Regions from separate parts of the Metabacillus sp. Hm71 genome, predicted to be linked through region 2. Evidence: predicted binding sites of a transcription regulator. Region 2 holds the regulator's gene; each other region holds the start of a gene.
The links. Region 2 encodes LexA, which represses DNA repair genes until DNA is damaged. Its sites were predicted from a motif close to CGAACATATGTTCG; they were not measured.

Region 1 (7,539 bases), 1.1 Mb from region 2:
GATGTTATGGATGTTTAGTTCTAGCAGGTTTGCAAATTACACGTTTACACATTTTCAAAAAGATCTTGTTGCAGGTTGGTCGTTGGCATTGTAGCTATTCCACTGGCGATGGCTTTTGCTATTGCCTTTAGGAGTAAGGCCGGAGTATGGGTTATCCAAAATCGATCAAACAAAATCGAAAACGTGAGCTAAGGTTAGTTTAATCAGAGTTAACTATTTTTTGTTACATATCCCGTAGATTTAATCCTTCTACGGGATATTCTTTATCATGGAGCTAGATAAAGAAGGTAAATCTCCCGTCTATTTTTGCTTCACATCAACAATTGCTGCAAATGGCAGCTTAAAGCGCTGGCCGCTTTGTTCATCAACAATTTGAAGCGTATGAGCAATCGGGTCTATATAGTGGACATACCCAGAGCATTTTTGATGAAAACGGTCTTGATAGTACGTAAAAATGAGCTCCATATGCTCTTCCATTGCTAAGCAAATGATTTCATTAAACTGTTCGAGCTGCTGCTCATCAAGCTCAGGCTTTTCTTGATAGGTATCAGCTTCTGACCAATCTCTTAATAGCTTTACATGTTCAGGCAGCATCATTGATGTCCATTTAATATTTCCTCTGTCCCGTATCATGACTTCATCACCACCCTAACACTCGGTTAACATTCTCTTTAGGCAGCCTAAGCGAATATGATTTCTTTTAGACAACCGCTCAGCTTGCCTTCAAAACAGAGTAAGGATTCGCAACACGAATGATTGAGCCATTGCCAAAGCTGTTAAGCTCTAAATTCCACTTTGAAATAGGCTTATTATGCTTTATGGCCGCCGACAAGCTTGGCACGATGCTTCGCAGTCCCAGCCGGAGTGTACGACACAGCACGTAAAATCGCATCTGAACCATACTTTTGACGAATGGAATCCATTACATAACCAAGTGTTCGCTGCTTTATGCGGTTTGGCCGAAACAAATCGAGCTGCATCTCACAATCGTCCTCAATATTTGACAGTGTAATCGATATTTGCCGAACTGTTTTATTGGCATAAAATGTCTCAAATAACTGCAAACATGTTTCATAAATATCCATCGTAATATTTGTTGGCTGATCAATTGTTTTGGAACGATAAAAACCACCGCCAAATTCATCGCGGCTATAGCCAATCCCAAGGCTGATCGTTCGTCCTACCTTTTTATGCTGACGCGCTCTGCGGGCAACCTCCTCACTGATTTCCAAAATCACATGCTTTACTTCCTCTGGATCGGGATAGTCACGAAGTAAAATTTGGCTTTTGCCGAAGCTGATTTGTCCTTGCATAATCGGTGCACCAACTTCCGACAAGTCTACTCCCCATGCGTGATAGTAAAGCTGATTGCCCATGATGCCAAATTTTTTTTCCAAAAGCTCGAGCGGATAATGAGCCAGCTGTCCAACATTAAAAATCCCCATTCGGTTCAACGTCTTTTGCACTCTCGACCCAATGCCCCACATTTTATTTAACGGCTCAAGCTTCCACAGCTTTTCTTTTACATCGTCATATGTCCACTCTGCTATCCCTGTCTTTTTTGCATCAATATCCAAGCATATTTTTGCAAGCAGCATATTAGGCCCAATGCCAATTGCAGCAAGAAGACCGAACTTACGCTTCAACTCATCACGAATTTTATCGGCAATTGTTCGGGCATCTCCCCAAATATGCTCAACACCATCGACTTCGATAAAACTTTCATCCACACTGTAAGTATGGATCGCCTCTTTTGGTACATAGCGATGAAACAGTTTTGTTATTTCTGTTGACATTCGGATATACGTTCCCATCTTCGGGTTAACAATCTTAATCCGCGGATCGTTCGGAACTTCAAAACGCCTTGCACCCGTTTTAATGCCAAATTCCTTTTTCATTTGCGGAGAAGCTGCCAGTACGATGCTTCCCTGCCGCTCAGTATCACCAACAACAACTAAATAGCATGTCAATGGATCCATCCCCAGTAAAACCGCGGCACAGCTAGCATAAAAGCTTTTCATATCAATACAAAGAATTTTTCGCTTTGGAAATTGATCATAGTTTTCAATCATAGCCGCTTCCTCCAACAAGAATGTATGTTCGCATTTATTATATTCTTCATCTTAAGCGAATATACGTTCGATTTCAATGGAAGTTTCAACCACAATAGAAAAGCGGTAGCAACGTATGAACTGGATACTAACTACGTAAAAAACAAAACTCGCAGATATTTTTTAATGGTTTCTAAAAAAGGAGGAAGACTGTATACTAGCAGGTAGCGAGGTGTGACATGGAGGAGAAATTCTTATTGAAAATGCTTAGAAACAGCTTTCTACAATATGGCCGGGATCTTGATAAAGATCCGCTTTCGAAAGATGACTACATACAGCTGCTTGAAAAGGCGGTAAACGAAAAGGATCAAGACACAGAATGGTACGAAGTGATTGAAGATATTGTCTATGGATATGTAACGAATCAGGATTAAATAAAAAGAGGCTGCCCCTTGTCCTTATTCTACAACAGGGGAAATACCCTGCCTCTTTTAATAACTTTAAATCGTTGTCATCTTCCGCCAATTCCAGAAAATAACCTACTTCATCTAATGCAAAAAGTCTTCTAAGAAAAATTTAAGTTCCATATAGTTATCGAATTTAATTGAGTTTTCATAAAAATCCGCAAGAACATCAATAACACTTGTATCCTTTTGTTGATCTCTAATGATCCAAAGATACCGATTTTCTTTACACCGCATTATTCTTAAATATGGATAAACCTTCAGATAATTCGAGTGAAATTTTCATTTTTTGATAACACCCAATCACCAAGATACACAATCCTTTTTGTTAAATTATACCATTTAGATGAAACATTCATTTCTTAAAAAACGCATTCCCCGCAATTCGTTCAAACAGCCTCGGCATGACCTGGTAAAGCGTACTTCCTGTATTCATCCAGCCAGGTAGATTGATTTCGCGCTTTGGAGTGAGCATAGCTTCTACGATAATCCGTGCTACCTTATTTGGGTCAAGCATCCAGCGTTCCACATTTTTCACGTAATCCCCCTGCTTGTCGGCGATCGTGAAAAAATCTGTTTTGATTGGGCCGGGGTTTACCGATGTGACGTAAATATTGTTTGATTTAACCTCCATCCGCAAACTGTTTGTAAAGCCTAATACAGCGTGTTTCGTTGCAGAATAAAGACTAGATTTGGGAGTTGCGATTTTGCCGGCCTGTGAGCCAATATTGATAATATGACCCTTTTTCCTTTCCATCATGGCAGGCAACACCATTTTTGTACAGGCAACTAAACCATATACGTTTACCTCAAACATGCTTTTCATTTCATCAAGGGAAGCTTCGAGCACATCATTAAAGATTCCAAATCCAGCATTATTGACGAGAACATCAATAGGTCCGACTTCTTGGGCAATGTTCGAAAAAACGCGCTGAACGGAATCAAGATCCTGAACATCAAGTATGTAATAAGAGCAAGAGATCCCATAATCATGTTTAATTTGTTCTGCAAGCCGAACTAACCGTTCTTCTCTTCTGGCTAATAAAATAAGGTTTGCTCCATTATTGGCACATTCAATGGCAATTTTTTCACCGATGCCGCTTGAGGCCCCAGTAATGGCAACATGGCAACCTTGTATTCGTCTATTCAACTATTTCACCTCTACCGTTCCTTAGCAATATAAAGGGTTGTCTCCCTTGAAGCATCTACTTTAATTTGACCGATATATTCCAAATAGTCAAGCTGACCGATTGTTTCTGACATTGTTAATAACGGCTGTTTATAATAAATCGTTGGAAACAGTGCCTGACATACTTGAAAAGCAGTCAAGGGCTTTTCCTCAAGAAAACTGTAAACGAGGTCTGCTCGTTCAGCTTGCTTTTTTAAGCGAAGGGAAATAAGCTCATGCGCCTCTTCAATCGGTTCTCCATGACCAGTATAAACTAACGAAACCGGAATCTCTAATAATCTTGAAATTGACTCATTTAACTGGAGCTGCGGCCGCGGGCGTTCTATTGAATTTGCCATCGGCGGCTCTAATAATGGGTTTGGAGAAATATGTTTTAACAATAAGTCTCCCCCTATTACAACCCCTGACCTTTCTTCATATAAAACGATATGACTTTGAGCATGCCCAGGTGTTTCAAAGATTCTCCATCCGAATAAACCGCTAATTTCCTCCCCTTCTCCTATAAAATGATGTAAATTCCTATTGCAGGAGAATTCAAGTGTATGATTCAGTCTATTTAAATAAGGGAAAAATTTTTTATCGACTCCAAATTCAATAAATAGTTTCTCAAAGAAAACTGTTTGTGCTGCCATAAATTGCGGGTCTTTTTTCAACCATGGTGTATTAAAAGGATGACCCCATATTGGAATGTCCTCGCTTAAAAAGTCCAACATGCCGACATGATCAGGATGATGATGGGTGATTACTACTTGATCAATGTCCTGGGGGCTGTACCCAAGTTCTTTTAGTTGGGATTGGAACACCTGCCAAGCCTCAACTGTCTTCGGACCAGTATCCACAAGTGTTAAATGCTCCCCCTTAATTAAGTACACATTCACATCTCCTACTGGAAAAGGTGTTGGAAGTTCCAGCTTAAAGATTTGGTTTCCCCGTTGAAATGGTTTCATTCACTCAGCCCCAATTATTATTTTCAAATAAAACTTATTATTGTTCATTACAGATACTTACTATTATTTTATCTTCCAACCACGCATTTGTCATTATATTCAAATAATTCAACTAACATTCTTTTTGAAAATGCTTGACAATTACCTGTCCACAAATGCATAATGAATAAAAATTCAAGAGAAAAAACTTAAAAAAATTTATTTTAATAAGTAAAAGCATTGACTTAGGACTAGTAAATCGGAAGCTGCAAAAGAGAGTGGAGCTCGTGGCTGGGAAGCTCCATTGCACCCGTTTCCTTTTGAACCTACCTATGAGCTGTTAGGAAAACCTAACCGTATTTCTGCGATAAAGAAGTGAAGCTGGGAATGATACATTCCAACTAAGGTGGTACCGCGGAGCCATTCCGTCCTTTTCAAGGATTGAGTGGCTTTTTATATTGTGCTTTTAAAGGAGGATTTTTATGGAGAAGATTGGATTTATCGGCGCCGGTTCAATGGCAGAAGCCATGATCGCTGGTTTAATAAAAGGTGGAGTGTTTCAGCCGGAGCAGGTGATCGTCGCAAACCGTTCCAGCGCTGACCGTCTGAAGGAATTAACAAATAGGTATGGTATCGAAACCACACATAATAAAGTAAAATTGGCTCAAGAGGCAAACATTATCGTATTAGCGATGAAGCCAAAGGATGTCAAGGCAGGCATAGATGGCATTCAAAAGTATATTCATAACCAGCTGATCGTTTCTGTATTAGCAGGGATTTCCATTGAAACGATCACATCCATCCTTGGCAAAAAAACAGCCATTATTCGTGCAATGCCAAATACATCAGCAGCGATTGCCAAATCAGCAACTGCCATCGCTGCAAGTGAAGATGTCACGATGACACAAATCAAAAAATGCCAATCATTATTCGAAGCAATTGGCATCTGCAAGCTTGTCGATGAAAATCAACTAGATGCTGTTACAGGATTATCAGGCAGCGGACCTGCATATGTTTACTTCCTTGTAGAAGCCATGGAGAAAGCCGCTATCGAGGTAGGCTTAGAACCGAATGTAGCCAGAGAACTGATTGTCCAAACATTGCTTGGTGCTTCAGAAATGATCGCGAGCTCTGATAAACACCCATCACAATTACGAAAAGAAGTCACAAGCCCTAACGGTACAACCGAAGCCGGAATTACGATCTTGCAAGAAAGAGGTTTTGAAGAAGCTCTTATCTCATGTATAAAACGCGCAACAGAGAGATCAAATGAATTAAAGACAATGTTTTCCGAAGCACTGATAAAAAATTAAAATAGAGAAGGAGTGCCGTTTTAATAAAAGCTTGCACTCCTTCTTTTTCCTAGTTCTTATCTTCACTAATCGGAAGGTACAGATCAATAATTGTTCCTTTGCCAACAGTACTGGAGATGTTCACTGTTCCCCCGTGGGAATGAATGATTTTAAAAGTCGTCATCATCCCGAGACCTGTTCCTTTTTCTTTTGTTGTATAAAATGGTGTGCCGATTTTAGCTAGAAGTTCCTCTGAGATCCCTACTCCTTGATCAGCAATTTGAATAAAAATCCCGGCGGAACCATGTTTCTTGCCGCTTATCGTTATTTCACCACCATTAGGCATCGCTTCTATTGCGTTTTTAATTAAATTAATAAAGACTTGTTTTAACTGGCTTGCAATACAATGAATCATAGGCAAGTCGTCAAGTTGAACGTTAACATTCACCTTGTTCATTAAAGCTTGCGAACCCAATAATGTGACAACATCCTCAATCATTTTTTCCACACGTTCATAACGAAAATAATGTGCTTGCGGCTTTGCTAAAATAAGCAGCTCACTTGTTATCATTTCGATTCTTGAAATTTCATCAGACATGATATCTAAATACTCACTATTGATTTCCTTCATTTTATTTTTATAGAGTTGTAAAAAACCTTTTATTGATGTAAGAGGATTTCTTATTTCGTGTGCAATCGATGCAGCAAGTTGGCCAACAGCTGTAAGCTTTTCAGATTCAAGCAACATTTTTTCGGTTCTTTTTTCCCTAGAGATGTCCCGAGCGATTCCGTAAACTCCGACAATTTCCCCATTAACAATAATTGGAATATTGGTAACCTTCAATTCAATGATGTGCCCGTTTTGATGAACTGCTTTTGTTTCATAATGCTGAATGGCTCCCTTAACAGCATGAGAATAATAAGTCTTTGTCCTTTCAATTTCATCAGGAGTGATTAATGGCATATAAGACATTTGTAAAAGCTCTTCTTCTTTAAAACCAAGTAATTCTTCCATTGCGTGATTAACACTTAGAAAATTCCCTTCTAAATCAAAGGAATATACCGCAGCCGGATTATTTTCAAAAAGAGACTTATAATGCTGCTCCCTTTTTGAGGAAGATCGTTTATTTTCAGTTATGTCTTGAAAATAAACAGAAAGGCCATTTGGAGAGGGATAAATCCTTACTTCAAACCACATTTTTAAAGGAGGAGAGTATTCTTCGAAAACAATAGATACTTGTTCTCGCACGGCCATATGGTAATGTTGATAAGTTTGTAGATCAACAGCCTCAGGAAATACTTCCCATATGCATTTTCCTAATAATTGCTGCATATTACGACGCAGTAGTCTAGTTGCCTCTTTATTAACATAAGTAAATTTCCACTCTCTATCTAAAGCAAAAAAAGCATCTGTAATTCGATCTAATATCTCATACGGATTTATCTGTTGAATATACATTTCATCAATCCTCACAGCGATTTTCTATGCAATATGATACCACACCTAAGCCTAATTTCGGTATTTAAATAAAGGGAGACTTCCATCAATTGGTTTCCGAAGAACAGGATATACAACTGCCTGTTAAGAAGGGATAAATAGCTTCTTTTATACCCTTT
Region 2 (7,539 bases):
GCTGAGATTTTCGACAGAAAAAGTGGTTAAATAGTTGGTATATGAAGGTTTACGCAATTTGCATTTAAAAATACAATGAAAGAATCACCAACCTCATTATGAGAAGGAGTTTTCATTGTATAAACTGCCTAAAACTTATATATCAACATTTTTATTATTTCATTTGACCTTGCATGGCTTTCATCATTTGATTGATTTTCTTTTGAGATGGTTTCATACCCATTTGCATCATCATCATTTTTAACATTTGTTCATTAATTGGTGGATTTTTCTTTAGGTAAGTCATCATGTATTTACGCGCAATGAAAAATCCTAGTGCAACTCCAGCAAGTAGTGCTAGAATGCCTACTAGAATAACAACCCATAAGTCCATTATATTTCCTCCTTCATGTTGTCTATCTTACAGTGTACTAAACCCTACGATATTATACAACATTTGAAATATAATTTCTTCATTTTTAGCCAAAATTTCTTTCTTTTATCGGATTTAACCAGCCATATCGTTCACCTTGTAAATCCATCGCTAAAAAACACGGGTCAAATTTTCTTAACACCTCGAAAAAAATCGTTTCTGCCTCAAAACTTCCATCAGAAGAAAGCTCAAGGTAACGGTCTTTTACGATTAAAGTGGCGTTACCTAGATTAGTCTTAAGTTCAATCTTATGTATATGACGAACATTTTGATAATCCGTACGATTCCCCAGATGTGTACGAAGTAGCTGATGTATAAATAAGGTTGGTATAGGCTTTGTAATATAATTTATTTGTTTTTCCAGTGTTACTACATGATTTGAACGGACCGTTGTCCAGTGAAAGTCCTGAAACAGGTGATAAATTTTGGACTCGCGACCGAAGTAATGACTTGCAAATTCCTCTTCTATTAAATAAATATAATAGTGTCTCACCTATTCACTCCTCCTCTTGCATCCCCATTTCTCTTATTATAAAAGAACAAATAAGCAAGAATTGTCTTAAGACGGAGAAAGAAGGCACTATTTTTGTCGAAGAATCATAAAATCAAGGTAAGTTCTACCAAATTTTTAACATGTTGTGATATTATATAAATTCTTGCTAGACTCCTTAGTACATTTTTAAAAAAATACTCCTTTTTACATATAAAAAGGAATACATCATCAGATCTATTCCTTTTAATGAAGATTAAATTTCTTCTTTTCATCTTTTAATCTTTGCGGAGTTACATCATTCCCATTTGGATCCACTACTGTAACACCTTTTAACGTATTTTTCATTGAAGAACGAAAAGCTGATAAGTATTCTTGACGTAATGATTGTTGTTCCATTTTTTCTTTTTCCGTTAAACCCTCTACTTTAGACTTCTTAGATAATTCATTTATACGATCAATTTTTACTTTTGGTAGCATATCAATCTATTCTCCTTTAGTCTGTTAATCTTCAATAACCAACTTATAAAAATAATATAACTGGAAAAATGGCTCTTGCTTAGTTGGCTATTCCTTCATATAAAAAAGATCATTAGTTAATATACATGTCATCATACTAAAAGGAGACCAAAATGACAACCGTTTGACCTTTCAAATTGTTTAAAACATAACTGAATTATTATTCCTTGTTGCTGTTTACACCTTCGATATATTCTTTATACCTTCTATGAACCGTAGCTTTACTTACATGATACCCAACCCCTCTTAGAGTTGCTGCAATCTCATGAAAAGTAAGGTTTTTACTGCGCAGTTTTATGATTTCCTCAATGGGAACATCGATTTTTTCTCTTCCCCCGCCTTGATCTAAATTTGATAAGTTATCCTGAGGTCGATATCCGTTTTCAATTGCCCGATTCATTCCTCTTTTAATTTTATAGTTAACAAGCTTTCGTTGAAATTCTTCCACCGCTGAAAGGATATTTAAAACCATTAAATCGGTTTCAGATAATTCAGGTTCTCCTTGCTCATTTAGGGTAAATACCTTTGCCCCTAATTTTCTTATTTCATGTAAAAGAGCTATTTTAGCATGCCCTCGACCTAGACGGGTATCATCTTGAACCAGAAGAACACTAGCTTGTTTATCCTTTATTAATGCAAGTGCTTCAATGATTCCATCCCGGTCTATGTCATATCCGCTCTGCCGTTCTTCAATAATTTTTACAACTTCTATTTTATGTAATGCTGCCAGTTGTTCCAACTCTTCTCTTTGCCTTTCGATAGAAGTATCCTGAGTTTCTTTGTCTGTACTTACTCTGCAGTATATAATTGCTTTCAATCCCTATCACCCTACTGTTTCCAATCTTTTTCACTTTAACAAGTCATGTAATCAAATATTATTCGCTAGCAATCTGTTCAATTTGATAATATTCTTCTTTTTCTACTGGTACAACGACTAAATCCCCTGGCTTAATAGTGCTAGAATAAATATCATTTTTCTCCTGTACCCATTCAACAAATTCTTGTTTTGAAATATTAGCATTCTCATGGAATTGTTCAGCTAAACTCCACAAGCTATCTCCCTCTTCTATTTTAACTTGATGAAAGTTATCCAGTCGATTATTACTACCCGAAAATGATAGAGCTCCAGTAACAGCTATGAAAACAACGAAGAAAGCTAGAATATAAAAGATTGTTTCTTTTTTCATTTTTTCCACCTCATAAGAATATTTGTTCGTATTATTAACTTTAGTATAGTACGAACAATTGTTCCGGTCAACTATTTTTTTCGAACTTACGTTTGTATAAAAAGGTAAATGATGCTATAATAAACATATATTACAGGAATCCGAGGTGTAACAGAGGATGACGAAACTATCAAAAAGACAACAGGATATATTAAGCTTTATAAAAGATGAGGTTCAAAAGAAGGGCTATCCTCCTTCAGTTCGGGAAATAGGTGAAGCAGTCGGTCTTGCTTCAAGCTCAACTGTTCATGGTCACTTAGCTAGATTGGAATCAAAGGGCCTGATTCGCCGTGACCCGACAAAACCTAGGGCTATTGAAATATTGGAAGAAGAAGAAACAATTCATATTCCTAAAAGTAAGGTTGTAAATGTTCCGGTCATCGGTAAGGTAACAGCAGGTTTACCTATAACAGCTATTGAAAATGTTGAAGAATACTTTCCACTCCCTGACCGGTATATAAATGACGATGATTCTGTATTCATGCTTGAAATAATGGGAGAGAGTATGATAGAGGCCGGTATACTTGATGGGGATATGGTAATCGTTAGACAGCAGCAAACCGCTAACAATGGCGATATCGTTGTCGCCATGACCGAGGAAGATGAAGCAACCTGTAAACGATTCTTTAAAGAGAAAGATTACATCCGCTTACAACCCGAAAATTCCACTATGGAGCCTATTATATTACGAAATGTCAGCATATTAGGTAAGGTAATAGGTGTATACCGTACAATTCATTAATAAGCTTTCTGAAATGCTGAATAATGAAAAAAGCGCAAGGCGCCTGCCTATCGGCGACAAGCATAAGCGAACAGGAATAGTAGGTGTTCTTTACCTTCAATTCCTGTTTGACTAGACCCTAGAGCCGATGGCGCCTGGAGCTAGATTCAGAAACGCAAGCCATGTTAAGAAAATATATAAATTCTGATATAATTAAAAAGCGCAAGGCGCTAAGCATTCGGCTCGAGCTAGACACTAAAACTAAGTACAAAATTTTATTTCTTAAACATTAAAAAGATCCAAAAAATGACGTGTGAAAAATTCATACGTTATTTTTTGTCTTTTAAGGAGAACATCAAATCGATTGATCAAAAAATATCCTTGGGAACTTTACTAGATTTAAACTTCTGCTTCACCCCAGCAAAAAACCCTTGCCACAAAAAGTGAACTGCACCCCAATTGTTAGACACCATCTAACAGTTGGAGGTGCAGTTTTTTATGGCTAAATTTTCTGCAGAAGATAAATTACAAGCAGTTCAACGTTATTTAAATGGAAATGAGAGTTCATATGAATTAGCTAAATCTTTGGGAACTGATAATAAAGCACTTCTTAAATGGGTCAAACAATATGAATACAATGGTGTAGAAGCATTCGTAAAATTATATACAAATTACACCCAACAGTTTAAACTAGACGTACTAAATTATATGATTGAACACGGTACGTCCATAATGGAAACAGCGGCTATCTTTAATATAGCTGCTCCATCCACAATACTTGTTTGGAAAAAGCAATTTGAAACACAAGGATTAGATGCCCTTCAATCAAAGATAAAGGGGCGTCCATCCATGAAAAAAGATACGAAAAAACAAACTAAATCCACACCACTTGAAGGGTCTGTCGAGGCACTGGAATCACGTATTAAACAACTTGAAATGGAAAACGAGTATTTAAAAAAGTTGAATGCCTTAGTTCAAAACAAGAAAAAATCACCAAACAAGACAAAGCGCAAGTAGTCTATGAATTAAGGCATAAATATCCGGTGAAAGCACTCGTAAAACTCGCTGGCATTCCACGTAGCACTTACTATGATTTAGTGGAACGTATGAATCGTCTAGATCCAGATGCTGATCTAAAAGTGGAAATAAAGGCAATTTATGAAGAACATGAAGGGCGTTATGGCTATCGCCGTATTCGTGATGAACTTGCGAATCGTGGGCAAAAAGTGAATCACAAGAAGGTTCAACGGATTATGAAAGAACTAGGGTTAAAGTGTATCGTACGAATGAAAAAATACAAATCTTATAAAGGTTCGGTCGGTAAAATAGCGCCAAATATTTTAGACCGCCATTTTACGGCAAATACCCCAAATGAAAAGTGGGTAACAGACATTACAGAATTTAAGATATTCGGTGAGAAACTTTATTTTTCGCCTGTCTTAGATTTATTTAATGGGGAGATAATCACGTACACAATTGGTTCTAGACCAACCTATTCTCTTGTTTCAAATATGTTGGAGAAGGCTTTCGAACGTTTACCTGATATCCACCAGCTACTTCTGCATTCCGATCAAGGCTGGCATTATCAAATGAAGAAATATCGTCACGCACTTGAATCCAGAGGGATAGTCCAAAGTATGTCTCGTAAAGGAAACTGTTACGACAACTCTGTTATGGAGAACTTCTTTGGAATTATGAAATCTGAGTTCCTCTACATAAGAGAATTTGAGAGTGTAGAGCATTTTAAAATAGAATTAGAAAAATACATCGATTACTACAATACAAAGCGAATAAAGGCAAAATTAAAAATGAGTCCGGTGCAATACCGAACTCATTTTACCCAAGTTGCCTAATGAAATAACCGTGTCTAACTTTTAGGGGTCACTTCAAAGTGACAAGGGTTTTTATCATATTAATACATTGACATGTATTGTTCTCTTTCCCATGGGTGAACTTGTGTTCTGAACATATCCCACTCGATTTCTTTTGCTTCGATGAAATGCTCAAATAAGTGCTCACCTAAAGCATGCTTCATCGTGCTGTCTGCTTTTAATAAATCTAATGCTTGAGCAAGAGTTGCTGGTAAATCAACGATTCCATTTTCAATACGCTCTTCTTTAGACATCACATAAATGTTGCGATCGATTGGTTTTGGTGCTTCAAGTTTATTTTTAATACCGTCAAGACCAGCAGCTAAAAGGACGCTCATTGCTAAGTAAGGATTTGCTGCAGGGTCAACACTGCGTACTTCAACACGAGTGCTTAAGCCGCGAGATGCTGGAATACGAATTAATGGACTTCTGTTTTGGGCAGACCATGCTACATAACATGGTGCTTCATAGCCTGGTACTAGACGTTTGTATGAGTTTACAGTTGGATTTGTTACTGCAGTAAATGCTGGTGCATGTTTGATAATACCTGCAATAAACTGTTTAGCTGTTTCACTTAATTGAAGATCTGCACTAGTATCTAAAAACGCATTTTCACCATTACGGAATAATGACAAGTTACAGTGCATACCAGATCCGTTAACACCAAATAATGGTTTTGGCATGAATGTAGCATGTAAACCATGTTTGCGAGCAATCGTTTTAACAACAAGTTTAAATGTTTGAATATCATCACATGCTTTGATTGCGCCAGCATATTTAAAGTCAATTTCATGTTGTCCTGGTGCAACTTCATGGTGAGATGCTTCAATTTCAAAGCCCATTTCTTCAAGCTCGAGCACGATATCACGACGGCAGTTTTCACCTAGATCAGTTGGTGCTAAATCGAAGTAACCGCCATTATCGTTTAATTCTAAAGTTGGCTCGCCTTTTTCATCTAATTTAAATAAGAAGAATTCTGGTTCAGGCCCTAAGTTGAAATCAGTAAACCCAAGTTCTTCCATTTCAGAAAGAATGCGTCGTAAGTTATTACGCGGGTCACCAGCAAATGGAGTGCCATCAGGATTGTAAATATCACAAATAAAACGGGCAACCTTTCCTTTTTCCGCTGTCCAAGGAAAAATAACAAATGTATCTAGATCTGGATATAAATACATATCAGATTCTTCAATACGTACAAACCCTTCAATTGAAGAACCGTCAAACATCATTTTGTTGTCTAATGCTTTATCAAGCTGACTTACTGGGATTTCAACGTTTTTAATTGTTCCAAGAATATCAGTGAATTGTAAACGGATATACTTAACATTGTTTTCTTTAACTAAACTCAGAATATCTTCTCTTGAATATTTAGACATTGAAAATCTCCTCTCATACAGACAATATTTATTATAAATAAAAATTACTTATAATTAATGGAAAAATCTTGACATATCACCATGTCTTAACGTAGGTCGATTGAAGCGGCCTGCTTGCATTAGTTCTGACTTTAACAGTTTGCGCAATTCCGCGTCACTGAGGTCAGGCTTCTCAACCGTTTTAGGTTGCTCTTGCTGGACTTCATTATTCGTATTTTCTTTACGGGAAAATATTTGTTTGATACCAGCTAAATTTACACCTTGTTCAATTAAGTTACGAATCTCTAATAACTTATCTACATCATTAAACGAAAAGAGTCGTCGATTGCTTTCCGTTCTCGCCGGAAAAATCAATTCATTCTCTTCATAGTATCGGATTTGTCTTGCAGATAGGTCTGTCAGCTGCATAACAATTCCAATAGGAAATAGGGGCATTGAGCGTCGTATATTATCACTCATGTTATTCGCTCCTTTTGTTTACTAATCTAATTATAAACCATGTCATATTATATGTCAATATATTGTAAGAAATTCTAACATTAGATGCCATTTTGATCATTATTATTCATTTATCGTGATTAAGTCTTGTTCGATTAACGAATCAACGGCCGAGCAGATCGCTATTTTCACATGGGAATATGTAAGTCCGCCTTGAACATATGCAACATATGGTGCCCTTAGTGGTCCATCTGCTGACAATTCAATACTTGCACCTTGAATGAATGTCCCGGCAGCCATAATCACATCATCTTCATAACCAGGCATATAGCTTGGATATGGGGTAACATGCGAATTGATAGGTGATGCATATTGTATAGCTTGGCAGAAAGCAACCATCAGCTTTGGGTCACCGAATTGTACAGACTGAATTAAATCTGTTCGCGGAGTATTCCAGGATGGATTCGTCTTCATCCCAAGCTCTTC
Region 3 (7,539 bases), 2.5 Mb from region 2:
TGCAGATGAGTATACAAAAATAGGCTATGACGTTGCGAACAAGCAATTATTTGTTGACCGAACGAAATCGGATTCTTTTGATTATGGCAGCGATGTTTTAGAGATGCATGAAGGTCCTCTATCTGTGTCAGATGGAACAGTGAAAATGCATATCTTTGTCGATCGTTCTGCTGTTGAAGTGTTTGGCAACAATGGAGAGACAGTTATTACTGATCAAATCTTCCCTAGTCCAACAAGCAAAGGAGTTAAGATTTATAGTAAGGATGGAAATGTAACATTAAAAACTTTGGATATCTATCCATTAAAGAGCATCTGGAAAAAAAGCGGATTTATATCAACCTTAACTGGTTGGAAAACAATAAATGGCAGGTGGACAGATACAATTGCAGGAAAACAGGGACAAAGCAGTGGGGATGCATTTATTTTATCGAATGAAGCGGGAGGCAATTTTAAGTATGAAGCAGACATAAAAATTCTTGATACGGACTCCCATCCAAATGATCCTAATAAAGATACAGTTGGAAATTTAGTAGGTGCGGGAGCATTGATTTTTCGCTCAGATTCAGAAGCGAAAAACTTGTATGCTGTCAATATTGATGTGAAAAATAATGTTGTCAAACTAATCAAATTTGTAAATGGTGTCGGCCATGGCCTTGCTTCTTATAACAATAAAGGAAACCTTAACCTGCAAGCAAATGAAACCTATCATCTTACAGTAGTAGCTGCAGGTGATAACATTAAGGCTTACTTAGATGGAAAACTTGTCATTGACGCAAATGACAAAACCTATAAAGAAGGATACTTTGGACTGAATGTCTGGGATTCAACGGCAGTGTTTAACAACGTAAAAACCAAGTTAACGGAATCAAGGGAATAGGGTGGAACTTTAAGGGTAGGGTTTTACAGTCCGTTTAGAATAGGATCATGATCTCCCCCAATCATCATAAAAATGACGAATGATTTTTGTTCATAAGCATATACATGGTACAAGGATGATTGGGGGAGTAGCTATGAAAGAAATTTTATTTTTAATTGTCGTGCTTTTGCTGTTAAGTTTTATTACGGGATTTAGAATGCTCATTGATGTATGGGGCAAAAAATACAGATATAAGAGCTCATGGGAGATGCTCTATTCACAAGATGAAAAAGGCAAGACACGGAATAGGACATTAAAACATTATGGAAAATGAGAGGCAAAGCAGGAGGGTGCTCCTGTTTTTTTCTAATATTAGAATTTATATATTTTCTTAACATAGCTTGCGTTTCTGAATCTAGCTCCAGGCGCCATCGGCGAAGCACAGGACGTGCAAGTGCAGTCAAGAGATAAGGCCGCCCTAGTTTTTGACTGCCTCTAGGGTCTAGTCAAACAGGAATTGAAGGTAAAGAACACCTTCTATTCCTGTTTGACTTATGCTCGTCGCCGAATGCTTAGCGCCTTGCGCTTTTTTTATTTGTCTAAAATCACAAAGATGGTTGCCCTGCATATTAATTGATTAGACGAATAGATAACAAATTGTTCTTTGCTTATCTTTATAGTATAGTTGAAACACGAACATATTAAAAAGAGGTTATTGCGAATGAGCTTACAACAAGAAATAAATAAACGACGGACGTTTGCCATCATCTCACACCCTGATGCTGGGAAAACGACCTTAACAGAAAAGCTGTTATATTTTGGTCAGGTAATTCGATCAACTGGTACAGTAAAAGGGAAAAAAACAGGTAAATATGCTGCATCAGACTGGATGGAGATCGAAAAGAAGCGTGGGATCTCGGTTACATCGAGTGTCATGAGCTTCCCATACCATGAGTTTCATGTCAATATTTTGGACACACCGGGACATGAAGATTTTAGTGAAGACACGTACCGTACATTAACGGCTGTTGATAGTGTCGTGATGATTATTGATTCCACAAAAGGTGTGGAGCCGCAAACGATTAAGCTATTTAAGGTTTGCCGGATGAGAGGGATACCGATCTTTACCTTTATTAATAAGCTTGACCGCGAAGGAAGGGAGCCGTTGGAGCTGCTTTCGGAAATCGAGGAAGTGCTTGGGATCGAGTCCTATCCAATGAACTGGCCGATTGGGATGGGGAAACGATTTTTAGGAATATACGATCGTTTTAACGACCGTATCGTTCAGTTTAAAGGTGAAGAGGAAGAAGAAAACATTCCTTTGCAGGATATTGCGAGCCATGGTATAGAAGAACATCCTGTATACCAAGAAACATTAGGGGAAATCGAGCTTCTTGAGGAAGCGGGAAATGAATTTTCTCCTGAGCGAGTAAAAAAAGGTGAGTTAACGCCGGTGTTTTTCGGCAGTGCGTTAGCAAATTTTGGTGTGCAGACCTTTTTTGATACCTTCCTGCAATTTGCTGCACAGCCGCAGCCGCGTAAAACAAACCAAGGCTTAGTGGAGCCGCAGACAAATCAATTCTCAGGCTATATTTTCAAAATCCAAGCGAATATGAACCCGGCTCACCGTGATCGGATTGCGTTTTTACGCGTTTGTTCAGGGAAATTTGAACGGGGCATGAGCGTAAATCTTAGCCGGACAAATAAAACAATTAAGCTGAATCAAACCCAAGCGTTTATGGCAAAGGACCGTGATACGGTTGATGAAGCCTATCCGGGAGATATCATTGGAATATATGATCCAAACATTTATCAAATTGGTGATACCTTAATTGAAGGAAAAGGCCAATATCACTATGAAGAACTGCCACAATTCCCGCCTGAGTTATTTAGACGGGTCCAAGCGAAAAACGTCATGAAGGCAAAGCAGTTCAGAAAAGGGATCGAACAGCTTGTTCAAGAAGGTGCGATCCAATTATTCAGACAGGATCTCAATGATTCCATTATTTTAGGAGCAGTTGGACAGCTGCAGTTTGAGGTATTTGAATACAGAATGAAGGCCGAATACAATGTCGAATTGGAATTCACATCACTTGGCGAGAGAATCCCGCGCTGGATTAAAAATGAAAAGTTTGAAAAACGATTCTTTGATTCAAGAAGCATGTTAGTTCGCGACCGCTATGGCGCTTATGCTGTCCTATTTGAAAATGAATTTACGCTAAGATATTTCTTAGAAAATCAAAAGGATATTGAACTGGTCGATCTATTTGAAGAAAATGACTATCAAGGTGTTACATCATAACGATTATGACAGGCTAATTCCTATTTGGAGTTAGCCTCTTTCATTGGCAGCGTGGTATGATGGTGATGGAAGACTAGTAGCTGCAAGCTTGCAAGAACGGGGGACTAAAATTGCAGATCATTCAAGCAACCTTAAAAGACATTGACGATGCTTCATCACTTTTTAATGAATACAGAGTATTTTATGGCCAGCAATCGGATATTGCTGGTGCTAAAGCGTTTATTGAAGAGCGGATAAAGAAAAAAGAATCAGTTATCTATTTAGCGGTGGATAAGGGAAAACCAATGGGCTTTATACAGTTATACCCAATCTTTACATCAGTTGGCATGAAACGAAAGTGGCTGCTGAACGATTTATTTGTTGGGGAAGCTTATCGTCGGAACGGTGTAGCCAGAGCATTAATGTACCAGGCAAAGGCATTGGCACAACAAGCAAATGCTGCCGGGATCCTGTTGGAAACAATGAAGGACAATACGAAGGCTCAAGCTCTTTATGAAAGCTTAGGTTATAAAAAAGAGGATTCCGTGTATTTCTATAATCTATCACTATAGCGTAAAGGAGAATAAATATGGTATTAAAAGTAATCCTAGCGCTGTTCCTTCCCTTTTTATTAGTGGTCCTCTTTACGCGAGTAAGTTATAACCACTATGTAGGAACGGCGCTAACAGCGGCACTGCTCATTGCTTCTTACATAAAAGGATATACATATAATCCATTTATTATTGCATTGGACATTTCCTCCCTTACAGCCGGATTTTTCTATGCACGAAAAATGAAAGCAGCATTATTAAAAAAGTAAGAGGTTTGCGCACAGCCAAAACGAGATATACTTATATAGAAGGAAGGGAGCTACCAAATGGTGCTTCTTTTTTCATTGCCGGGAAATTATAAAATTCTTGAACTATGGATAAGCGCTTTGACATCCAGCTCCAGCGCCTAGCCCCTCGAGGTCATAAGCCAATTTAGAATTGAAGGCAAAGAGCGCCTTCTATTCTAAATCGTCTTATGCTTGTCGGGGCTGAACGAGGCGCTTACGCTTTTGTTCTTGATTCAAAGAAATATGTAGTTGTAAGATTATTTTTATAAGTTGCAAAAATGCCCATGATTTCTTACATAATCAAAATAAAAAACCTGTTTAACAATATACACGATAAAAAAATACGAACTATAGTTCGTATTTTTAGTGATTTTCCATTTATTTGTGGTAAACTATTACTACCAGAAACTTTCTGAATGGAGGCTTATGCGTGAGCGAGCAATTTGAATTAGTCTCGAAATACAAGCCGCAGGGTGATCAGCCTGCGGCAATAAAGTCATTAGTCGCTGGAATTCAGCAAGGAAAAAAACATCAAACATTGCTAGGTGCAACGGGAACAGGGAAAACCTTCACTGTTTCCAATGTCATAAAAGAAGTAAACAAACCAACATTGGTGATTGCCCATAATAAAACGTTAGCAGGACAACTCTACAGCGAGTTTAAGGAATTTTTCCCGAACAATGCTGTTGAGTATTTTGTCAGTTATTATGATTATTATCAGCCTGAGGCCTATGTTCCGCAAACAGATACCTTTATCGAAAAGGATGCAAGCATTAATGATGAAATCGATAAGCTTCGCCACTCAGCCACATCTGCTTTATTCGAACGCAAGGATGTCATCATTATTGCCAGTGTATCCTGTATTTACGGCCTCGGTTCTCCAGAGGAATATAGAGAGCTTGTTGTGAGCTTGCGAACAGGCATGGAGATAGAACGGAACCAGCTGCTTCGGAAGCTCGTTGACGTTCAATATGAACGGAATGATATCGACTTTCGAAGAGGTACCTTCCGCGTACGCGGAGATGTTGTTGAAATTTTCCCGGCTTCCCGGGATGAGCAGTGTATTCGCGTTGAATTTTTCGGAGATGAAATTGACCGGATTCGCGAGGTTGATGCATTAACAGGCGAAATTTTAGGCGAACGGGAGCATGTTGCGATCTTCCCTGCCTCTCACTTCGTAACAAGAGATGAAAAGATGCAAAAGGCAATCCTCAATATTGAGGCAGAGCTTGAGGAACGTTTAAAGGACATGCGGGAAAACGGCAAGCTGCTGGAAGCGCAGCGTCTTGAGCAGCGAACAAGATATGATCTGGAAATGATGAGAGAAATGGGCTTTTGTTCAGGGATTGAGAACTATTCACGCCATCTCACACTTCGTCCGGCAGGGTCAACACCTTATACCTTGCTGGATTTCTTTCCAGACGACTTTTTAATTGTCATTGATGAGTCACATGTTACCCTACCTCAAATCAGGGGTATGTATAATGGTGACCAAGCGCGGAAGCAAGTGCTGGTGGATCACGGTTTCCGTCTGCCTTCAGCCTTAGATAACCGCCCGCTTCGTTTTGAAGAATTTGAAAAGCATATTCATAATATTGTCTACGTCTCAGCGACACCAGGCCCATATGAACTTGAACATACCCCAGAGATGATCGAGCAGATCATTCGTCCGACAGGCTTGCTTGATCCGACGATCGATGTGCGTCCAATTGAAGGACAGATCGATGATTTAATTGGTGAAATTCAGGCAAGGGTCGCGAAAAATCAACGTGTGCTAATTACGACGTTAACGAAAAAAATGTCTGAGGATTTAACCGACTATTTAAAAGAAATTGGCATTAAGGTTAATTACTTGCATTCTGAAATCAAAACATTAGAACGGATTGAAATCATCAGAGAACTACGCCTTGGAAAATATGATGTTTTAATTGGAATTAACCTGTTAAGAGAAGGGCTTGATATTCCGGAAGTCTCCTTAGTAGCGATTCTGGATGCCGATAAGGAAGGATTTTTGCGATCAGAGCGATCGCTTATCCAAACCATTGGCCGTGCTGCACGGAATGCAGATGGCCATGTCATCATGTATGCCGATAAAATGACTAACTCGATGGAATTGGCCATTAATGAAACGAAGCGACGCCGGGAAATCCAGCAGGCGTTCAATGAAAAGCATGGCATCACACCAATGACGATTCAAAAGGAAATTCGTGATGTCATTCGGGCAACAATGGCTGCAGAGGAGCAGGAGCAGTACGAAACAGCAGGAGAAAACAAATTAGCGAAAATGACGAAAAAGGAACGCGACAAGGTTATTTCCGAAATGGAAAACGAGATGAAGGAAGCGGCAAAGGCGTTAAACTTCGAGCGTGCCGCAGAGTTGCGTGATTTAATACTAGAGCTTAAAGCGGAAGGATGAAACGAGTATGGCAATGGAACATATCGTTGTGAAAGGAGCACGTGCTCACAATTTAAAAAATATTGATGTGACCATTCCGCGGGATAAGCTTGTTGTGCTGACAGGGTTGTCAGGCTCAGGAAAATCATCCCTTGCGTTTGATACGATTTATGCAGAGGGACAACGGCGCTATGTTGAATCCTTATCAGCCTACGCCCGCCAATTTCTTGGACAAATGGATAAACCTGATGTTGATGCGATCGAAGGGCTGTCTCCAGCCATTTCGATCGATCAAAAAACAACGAGCCGCAATCCCAGGTCAACGGTCGGAACCGTAACCGAAATTTATGACTATTTGCGACTTCTCTATGCAAGAGTCGGCCGCCCAACCTGTCCGATTCATGGCAATGAGATTTCTTCGCAAACGATTGAACAAATGGTAGACCGAATCTTGGAATACCCTGAACGAACAAAGCTCCAAATTCTTGCACCTGTCGTTTCAGGAAGAAAAGGGGCCCATGTAAAGGTTTTTGAAGATATTAAAAAGCAAGGCTATGTTCGTGTTCGTGTTGACGGTGAAATGATGGAGCTTGCTGATGAAATTGAATTGGATAAAAATAAGAAGCATTCGATCGAGGTTGTCATCGACCGGATTGTCGTAAAAGAGGGGATTGCTTCACGCCTGGCAGATTCCCTGGAATCAGCCTTACAGCTTGGAGAAGGCAAGGTGATTATTGATGTTATCGGCGAAGAAGAGCTTTTATTCAGTGAGCACCATGCCTGCCCGCAGTGCGGTTTTTCCATCGGTGAACTTGAACCGAGGATGTTCTCCTTTAACAGCCCGTTTGGTGCATGTCCTGAATGTGATGGCCTTGGAACAAAGCTTGAGGTAGATCTCGACCTTATTATTCCGAATAAAGAGCTTACCCTGCGTGAAAATGCAATAGCACCATGGGAACCGACAAGCTCACAATATTATCCGCAAATGCTTGAGGCAGTTTGCAACCATTATGGCATTGATATGGATACACCAGTAAAGGACATACCAAAGCATTTGCTTGATAAAATCCTATTTGGCAGCAATGGTGAACAAATCTATTTCCGTTATGAAAATGATTTTGGCCAAATCAGGGAGAATTATATTCAATTCGAAGGTGTTGTCCGCAATG
Region 4 (7,539 bases), 210 kb from region 2:
AAGTTTATAAAAAAATAGATAAATTAAAGATGAATGTTCAAGGATCAAAATGCTTAGTTGGTTTAAAAGCAAAAAATCCAAATCGATCTGGTCAGGAATTGTTAAAATATGAGCTGTCCATGAATATTATTCTTGATATGCTGTTTAGTAAGAGCTCAAAGAATTATGAAAATCTATACAGTGAAGGACTTATTGATGATACCTTCAGCTATGATTATACAGAAGAAAAAGGATTTGGTTTTGCTATGATTGGCGGAGATACCGAGGATCCAGATAAACTTGCAGAGCGTATTCAAGACATCCTATTAAAGGCAAAAGCTGAAGGTGTTGACTTCACTACATTTGATGCAGCAAAAAATAAAAAGATCGGTGCATTTTTGAGAGCCATTAACTCACCTGAATATATTGCCAATCAATTTACAAGGTATGCCTTTAATGAGATGAAGCTTTTTGACGTTGTACCAACACTTGAATCATTAACAAAAGAAGAAATAACTACGATTCTTCAGGATGCTGTTGATAAGGAGTTATTTACAGTTTGTCAGGTTATTCCTAAGTAAGGAAGATAGTAAAAGAGGCAGTCTTAAAATAATTGGTTAGCCTCCAACAATACAATATATAGGATCTAAAATTGTCTATCATTCCTATATATTCATGTTTTTTGGAGAGGTTAGAGCCTATTGAGACCGCCTCTTTTTTGAGAGGGGAAAAAATGGAAAAATATGCTTTAATTACTGGTGCAAGCGGGGGAATCGGAACAGCCATTGCGAATCAGCTAATGGAAGATGGCTATCATGTATACGTCCACTATTATCAAAATGAACTAGCAATTAAACAATTGATTGAAACATCCGGGAATCATAAAATGATTATTCCGATCCATGCAGATTTAGCTCAACCAAATGGTTGTGATCATATAGTAAATAAAATTCAAATGCCAATTGATTTGCTTGTATTAACAAGCGGTATGAGCTATTACGGTTTAGTGACTGATATGAATGATGATGAGATCGACAAAATGATTAACCTGCACATCTCAACTCCATTTCGGTTAACTCAAAGACTGATTCCGATCTTGAAGAGCAGAAAAGGCAACATTATTGTGATTTCATCTATTTGGGGGATTGTTGGGGCATCGTGTGAAGTGTTGTACTCTATGGTGAAGGGTGGACAAAATTCGTTCGTAAAAGCACTGGCAAAAGAGCTTGCTCCTAGTCAAATTCGTGTAAATGCAATTGCACCTGGGGCGATTGATACCCGAATGCTTTCAACTTTTACTGAAGAGGAATTAAAACAGCTAAAGGATGAAATTCCCCTTGGAAGATTAGGTCTTCCTCATGAAATTGCCCAAACGGTTTCTTTTTTAGCTTCACCAAAAGCCTCTTATATTACAGGACAGGTATTGTCGGTTGATGGAGGATGGTATTAATGATAACAATATTTTTGTTTTTCCGAGGAATCCCGGAATAAAATAAACCTCCATAAGGAACAATAAGCCTGTAACAATTATAAAGGAGGTACTCCTATGTCTGTTTTAGAAAATTGGGATGAGTGGAAAAATTTCCTTGGTGACCGTTTACATCATGCTCAGAACGAAGGAATGAACGAACAGGTTATTAATAACTTAGCATTCGAAGTTGGTGACTACTTAGCTAAGCAAGTTGACCCTAAAAACGTTCAAGAAAGAGTATTAGCAGATCTTTGGAGTGTTGCTTCAGAGCAAGAAAAACATGCAATTGCAAGTATGATGGTAAAACTTGTTCAAAATAACGGTTCACATTAAAAAAGAGAGGAGCTAATCCTCTCTTTTTCACTATTCTTTTTCTTGAATTTATTATTTTTTTCCGTCGCTGAGCAAGACGACTTCTCTTTTCTTTTTGTTCTTTCTTCTTTCGGGAAAATCATATATTATAGGTTATAGTGGTTGGTTAAAGGGGGCTTAATTATGCCATATGAGTGGTATTTAGAATATGAAATTCAAAAAAATCGTCCAGGGCTTCTCGGGGATGTTTCTTCTTTATTAGGGATGCTTTCTATTAATATCATCACCATAAATGGAGTAGATGATTCACGTCGCGGCCTTTTATTAAAATGTGAAAGCAATGATCAAGTTCGCAGGCTTGAATCGATTCTAGCCACCATGGATCATATAACTGTGACAAAACTTCGAGTTCCAAAGCTTAGGGACAGATTAGCCGTACGACATGGACGTTATATTCAACGTGATGCTGATGATAAAAAAACTTTTCGATTTGTCAGGGATGAGCTTGGACTATTAGTCGATTTTATGGCAGAATTATATAAGCAGGACGGTCATAAATTGATCGGAATTCGCGGGATGCCGAGAGTTGGTAAAACAGAATCAATTGTGGCAGCAAGCGTTTGTGCGAATAAAAAATGGCTTTTTGTTTCATCCACTTTGTTAAAGCAAACGATTCGCAGCCAGTTGATTGCAGATGAATACAGTGAGGATAATGTGTTCATTATCGATGGAATTGTTTCTACACGAAGAGGTTCTGAGCAGCATCTTCAGCTAGTAAGGGAAATTATGAGGCTGTCTGCAACGAAAGTTGTAGAGCATCCTGATATTTTTGTACAAAATACAGAATATACAATTGATGATTTTGATTATATAATAGAAATTCGTAATGAGCCTGATGAGGAAATTACATATAAAGATGCTGAAGAACCACATATGATGTTTGATTCCTCAAGTCTTTCAGGCTTTGACTTTTAAATATGGGGTGTTACGGTTGAGTGAATTAGGAAATCGACTGAAACAAGCAAGAGAAGAAAAAAACATTAGCTTGGATGACCTTCAAGCAATGACCAAAATACAAAAACGGTATTTGCTTGGTATCGAAGAAGGGAATTATTCAATGATCCCTGGTAAATTTTATGTTCGCGCATTTATTAAGCAATATGCTGAAGCGGTGAACTTAGATCCAGAGATGATCTTTGAAGAATATAAAAATGAAATCCCGAGTACATATAATGATGATTTACCAGAACAGCTTTCAAGAGTAAAAACACATAAACAACTACCAAAATCTGCATCCAAGTTTCTTGATCTGCTTCCAAGATTATTAATTGTGGCAGCTGTTATTCTTATTGCCATTGTTTTTTGGGTATGGAGACAAAACGCTGCAGATAGTAATCCAGGTGAAGAGGCAACGAAAGTCGAAAATGGAAATGAATATACAAACAATGTAGAAAATACGGCAGCAGGCAATGAAGATGAGGACCCAGAAGAAGAGGTTCAGGAAGAAACACCACCTGTTGAGGAAGAAGTTAAACAGGAACCGGAAACTCCTGCACAAACTTTAACAGTAAAAGGGAAAGAGGGTACGACAACAACATATGACCTCTCCGGTGCTGCAAAGTTTCAATTAGAAGTGATTGCTAAAGGCAGAACATGGGTGAGTATAAAAAATGGAAAAGGTAAAAGCTTCTTTGGTGCAGAAATTGCTGAAGGAGAGTCACAAACCTTTGATTTTACAGCTGAATCAGAAATAACAGTAAGGGTTGGAAATGTTCCGGGTACGGAGCTAAAAATCAATGGCCAGCTTTTACAATATGAAGATGCTAAGACAACACCTCAAAACATTACGATTATTTATAGCAAAGAATAGGGATTGATTCATGTTTACGTGTCAAGCACCTCTTCCTTCTATTATGTTGGAGGAGGTTCTAGGCATTATTTTGGGTCGTCCCATTTTCTGTTTACATGTTAAAAGTAAGAAATTCTCCTCGCAAACGATGACCTAATCACGCTCACTTTTTAGTACATAATACAGTTACTTGGAGGGAAAATTGATGAATTTACCTAATAAAATAACGATTTCGAGAATATTCTTAATACCTGTTTTTATGGTGATCATGCTTGCGCCATTGGACTGGGGCGAATTAACATTCGGCACTGAATCAATTTTAGTCACCCATTTTGTTGGTGCACTAATCTTTATTATTGCTTCAACAACAGATTGGATTGATGGTTACTATGCCCGTAAACTTAATTTGGTGACAAATCTTGGGAAGTTTTTAGATCCGTTAGCAGACAAACTTCTTGTTTCAGCTGCTTTAATTATTTTAGTCCAGCTGGAGCTGGCGCCTTCCTGGATGGTCATTCTTATTATCAGCCGTGAATTTGTTGTGACAGGATTAAGAGCTATTTTAGCAGGTGAAGGTGAAGTTGTTGCAGCTAATATGCTAGGTAAGATCAAAACGTGGACACAAATTGTTGCCATTTCAGCGCTATTGCTTCATAACCTTCCATTTGAGTTCATAAATTTGCCCTTTGGCATGATCGCATTATGGGTTGCTACCTTTTTCACTGTCATATCTGGCTGGGATTATTTAAATAAAAATAAACATGTGTTTGTTAATTCCAAGTAATCTTGAAACCATAGGAGGATATTGATGAGTATTCGCACTGAAATCATTGCGGTCGGCTCTGAATTATTGTTAGGGCAAATTGTGAATAGCAATGCGCAATTTTTATCACTTGAGCTTGCCGAGCTTGGCATGAATGTTTATTATCACACCGTTGTTGGTGACAACCCAACACGGCTTGAGCAAGCGGTTAAGATCGCCAAGGAACGCTCAAATGTTATTATTTTTACAGGTGGTTTAGGACCTACAAAAGACGATTTAACGAAAGAAACCATTGCAAAGACACTCGGTAAAAAGCTTGTCTTTGACCAGGAAGCCCTTGATAGCATCGAACAATACTTTGTTCAAACGAAACGGATCATGTCTGAAAACAATAAAAAGCAAGCACTTGTTTTAGAGGATTCATTCATATTAAAAAACGATTATGGTATGGCTCCTGGAATGGCTTTAAATGTGGATCAAACGATTTATATGCTGCTGCCAGGGCCTCCTAGTGAAATGAAACCAATGTTTCAAAACTATGGACGGGAATATTTTGAAAAACAATTTGGATTTCAAGAAAAGATTATTTCTCGTGTGCTTAGATACTTCGGAATCGGCGAATCACAGCTTGAAACCGACATACAGGATATCATTGATGAGCAGCTAAATCCTACTGTTGCACCATTAGCTGCTGATGGTGAAGTAACGTTGCGCTTAACTGCTAAGCATCAAGACGAACATGTTGCAAATCAGCTGCTTGATGAACTTGAGCAAAAAATCCAATCTCGTGTTGGCGAGTTTTTTTATGGTTATGAACAAACAACTTTACCTCAAGAACTAAAAAAACTGTTACTTGCAAAGCAAAAGACGGTATCAGCAGCTGAAAGCCTGACTGGCGGTATGTTTTCTGAACAAATAACAGCATTGGATGGTGCCTCACAGTTATTTAAAGGCAGTCTTGTATGCTATACAAATGAGATGAAGGAACAGCTGCTAAATGTTTCAAAACAAACACTTGATAAAAATGGAGCCGTCAGTGAGGAATGTGCGAAGGAAATGGCTGACCAAATTCGGAAATTATCAAACAGCGACATCGGCATAAGCTTTACCGGTGTTGCCGGACCACAGCCGCTGGAAGATAAGCCTGTCGGTACTGTCTTTATGGGTATTTCGTTTAGTGGAAAAGAAACACAGGTCTATAGATTTCATTTTGCCGGATCTAGAAATGGCATTCGTGTAAGAACGGTAAAGTATGGATGTCATTATTTAGTCAAACTATTATCGGAAATAGAATGATATAATACGTTTTATAGGATCTGATTTAAGCAGATCCTATTTTTTTTCTATAAATATATAAAATTCATTTTTACAACAGTTCATATAGCTAAAATAGGAGTTTTTCTAAAAAGAAAAGTGAAAATATAAGAATAATTTACGATGAAAAATAATCGAATAAATGTTCGATTATTGCTTGGCAAACTGTTGAAAAAGCGGTATATTTAATATAGATTCATTTAAAGGAGGAAAATTTGTGAGCGATCGTCAAGCTGCATTAGATATGGCGTTAAAACAAATAGAAAAGCAATTCGGTAAAGGTTCCATTATGAAACTCGGGGAACAGACAGATCGAAAAGTTTCAACTACACCAAGCGGTTCCCTTGCTCTAGATGCTGCCTTAGGAGTAGGAGGTTACCCTCGCGGTAGAATTATAGAAATATACGGACCAGAAAGTTCAGGTAAAACAACTGTTGCTCTACATGCGATTGCAGAGGTTCAACAGCAGGGCGGACAAGCTGCATTTATTGATGCGGAACACGCACTTGATCCTGTATATGCACAAAAGCTTGGAGTAAATATTGATGAGCTCCTGCTATCCCAACCTGATACTGGTGAGCAAGCACTTGAAATCGCAGAGGCGCTTGTCCGCAGCGGGGCTGTAGACATTCTTGTTATAGACTCTGTTGCGGCGTTAGTGCCAAAAGCGGAAATTGAGGGCGAGATGGGTGACTCACATGTTGGTCTTCAAGCTCGTTTAATGTCACAAGCATTACGTAAACTATCTGGCGCAATCAACAAATCGAAAACAATCGCCATCTTCATCAACCAAATTCGTGAAAAAGTTGGAGTTATGTTTGGAAATCCAGAAACAACTCCAGGTGGTCGCGCTTTGAAATTCTATTCATCCGTTCGTTTAGAAGTGCGTCGTGCTGAAACACTTAAACAAGGAAATGACATGGTTGGTAACAAGACAAAAATTAAAGTTGTCAAAAACAAAGTTGCACCTCCTTTCAAGGTTGCAGAAGTAGATATCATGTACGGTGAAGGGATCTCTAAAGAAGGAGAGATTATCGATTTAGGAACAGAGCTTGACATTGTTCAAAAAAGCGGCTCTTGGTATTCTTACAACGAAGAGCGCTTAGGTCAAGGGCGTGAAAATGCGAAGCAATTCCTTAAAGAAAATCCATCTCTTCGTTTAGAGATACAAGACAAAATCCGCAAGGAATACGGGTTAGATGAAGAAGTTCTTGCGCCAGAAGAAAGCCAAGAAGAATTGGATTTACTTGATGATTAAAAAAGGGCATAATTGCCCTTTTTTTAATATCATTTTTAAAAGAATATCCTTATATGAAAATAATATTTACACCAGTTTTTATCATTGTTATAGCAGAATTTATAATTAAATGTAGAGAATGAGTATAGAAAAGGTTCATATTTGGATATAATCATGATAATTATTATTTAACCGCACTAAAATAATATGACACAATTCTACAAAATTCACTCTTGTCTTCGCGATTTTTAATAGGGTTTTCACTCGAACTATACACAAGAGAGGCTGCAATCGTTATAATGACAGGCTTGACAAGAAAATTTCACACATTTACAATTAGTATGTATATTTTACAATTTTGTAGAATGATGATTGAAGCATTTTGAAAGCAAAAATGTTGGTACTTGAATTAGTCTTCCTAAAAATGATTAAGACGCAAAGTTCAACATGATAATTAAGCTTTGTGCTGTATGTTGACAACTTAAAATTGAACAATGTACATGCCGACACTTTAATCTAGAAAAACAAGTTCATAGCAAGAGGAGGTGTAATGATGGACATCGTTTCAATAATCATCTCCATTTTGCTTGGCCTAATCGTCGGTGCAGTTGTTG

Region 1: a site for LexA is predicted at 2,129-2,142, ahead of ACSVDH_RS18990 (Y-family DNA polymerase). Genes of this name have one in related genera too.
Region 3: a site for LexA is predicted at 4,320-4,333, ahead of uvrB (excinuclease ABC subunit UvrB). Genes of this name have one in related genera too.
Region 4: a site for LexA is predicted at 5,824-5,837, ahead of recA (recombinase RecA). Genes of this name have one in related genera too.

Annotation. Positions count from the first base shown of each region.
Region 1 covers NZ_CM200278.1:3,833,154-3,840,692, forward strand. Annotated here, with positions in the region: gene ACSVDH_RS18985 (YolD-like family protein) at 301-633, opposite strand; gene ACSVDH_RS18990 (Y-family DNA polymerase) at 810-2,072, opposite strand; gene ACSVDH_RS18995 (YqzH family protein) at 2,291-2,485, shown strand; gene ACSVDH_RS19000 (SDR family NAD(P)-dependent oxidoreductase) at 2,871-3,665, opposite strand; gene ACSVDH_RS19005 (MBL fold metallo-hydrolase) at 3,677-4,651, opposite strand; T-box leader at 4,862-5,066, shown strand; gene proC (pyrroline-5-carboxylate reductase) at 5,107-5,943, shown strand; gene ACSVDH_RS19015 (PAS domain S-box protein) at 5,993-7,381, opposite strand.
Region 2 covers NZ_CM200278.1:2,708,152-2,715,690, reverse strand. Annotated here, with positions in the region: gene ACSVDH_RS13220 (YneF family protein) at 155-373, opposite strand; gene sirA (sporulation inhibitor of replication protein SirA) at 459-905, opposite strand; gene ACSVDH_RS13210 (DUF896 domain-containing protein) at 1,149-1,382, opposite strand; gene ACSVDH_RS13205 (YneB family resolvase-like protein) at 1,582-2,238, opposite strand; gene yneA (cell division suppressor protein YneA) at 2,297-2,608, opposite strand; gene lexA (transcriptional repressor LexA) at 2,766-3,389, shown strand; one part of gene ACSVDH_RS13190 (IS3 family transposase) at 3,867-4,320, shown strand; one part of gene ACSVDH_RS13190 (IS3 family transposase) at 4,320-5,221, shown strand; gene glnA (type I glutamate--ammonia ligase) at 5,281-6,615, opposite strand; gene ACSVDH_RS13180 (MerR family transcriptional regulator) at 6,670-7,074, opposite strand; gene ACSVDH_RS13175 (methionine gamma-lyase family protein) at 7,177-7,539, opposite strand, start outside.
Region 3 covers NZ_CM200278.1:5,245,007-5,252,545, reverse strand. Annotated here, with positions in the region: gene ACSVDH_RS25865 (GH32 C-terminal domain-containing protein) at 1-877, shown strand, start outside; gene ACSVDH_RS25860 (hypothetical protein) at 1,011-1,190, shown strand; gene ACSVDH_RS25855 (peptide chain release factor 3) at 1,578-3,158, shown strand; gene ACSVDH_RS25850 (GNAT family N-acetyltransferase) at 3,269-3,709, shown strand; gene ACSVDH_RS25845 (DUF2198 family protein) at 3,727-3,957, shown strand; gene uvrB (excinuclease ABC subunit UvrB) at 4,406-6,391, shown strand; gene uvrA (excinuclease ABC subunit UvrA) at 6,399-7,539, shown strand, end outside.
Region 4 covers NZ_CM200278.1:2,496,400-2,503,938, forward strand. Annotated here, with positions in the region: gene yfmH (EF-P 5-aminopentanol modification-associated protein YfmH) at 1-560, shown strand, start outside; gene ymfI (elongation factor P 5-aminopentanone reductase) at 713-1,429, shown strand; gene ACSVDH_RS11785 (DUF3243 domain-containing protein) at 1,526-1,783, shown strand; gene ACSVDH_RS11790 (DUF3388 domain-containing protein) at 1,943-2,737, shown strand; gene ACSVDH_RS11795 (helix-turn-helix domain-containing protein) at 2,754-3,632, shown strand; gene pgsA (CDP-diacylglycerol--glycerol-3-phosphate 3-phosphatidyltransferase) at 3,814-4,395, shown strand; gene ACSVDH_RS11805 (competence/damage-inducible protein A) at 4,420-5,670, shown strand; gene recA (recombinase RecA) at 5,906-6,946, shown strand; gene rny (ribonuclease Y) at 7,479-7,539, shown strand, end outside.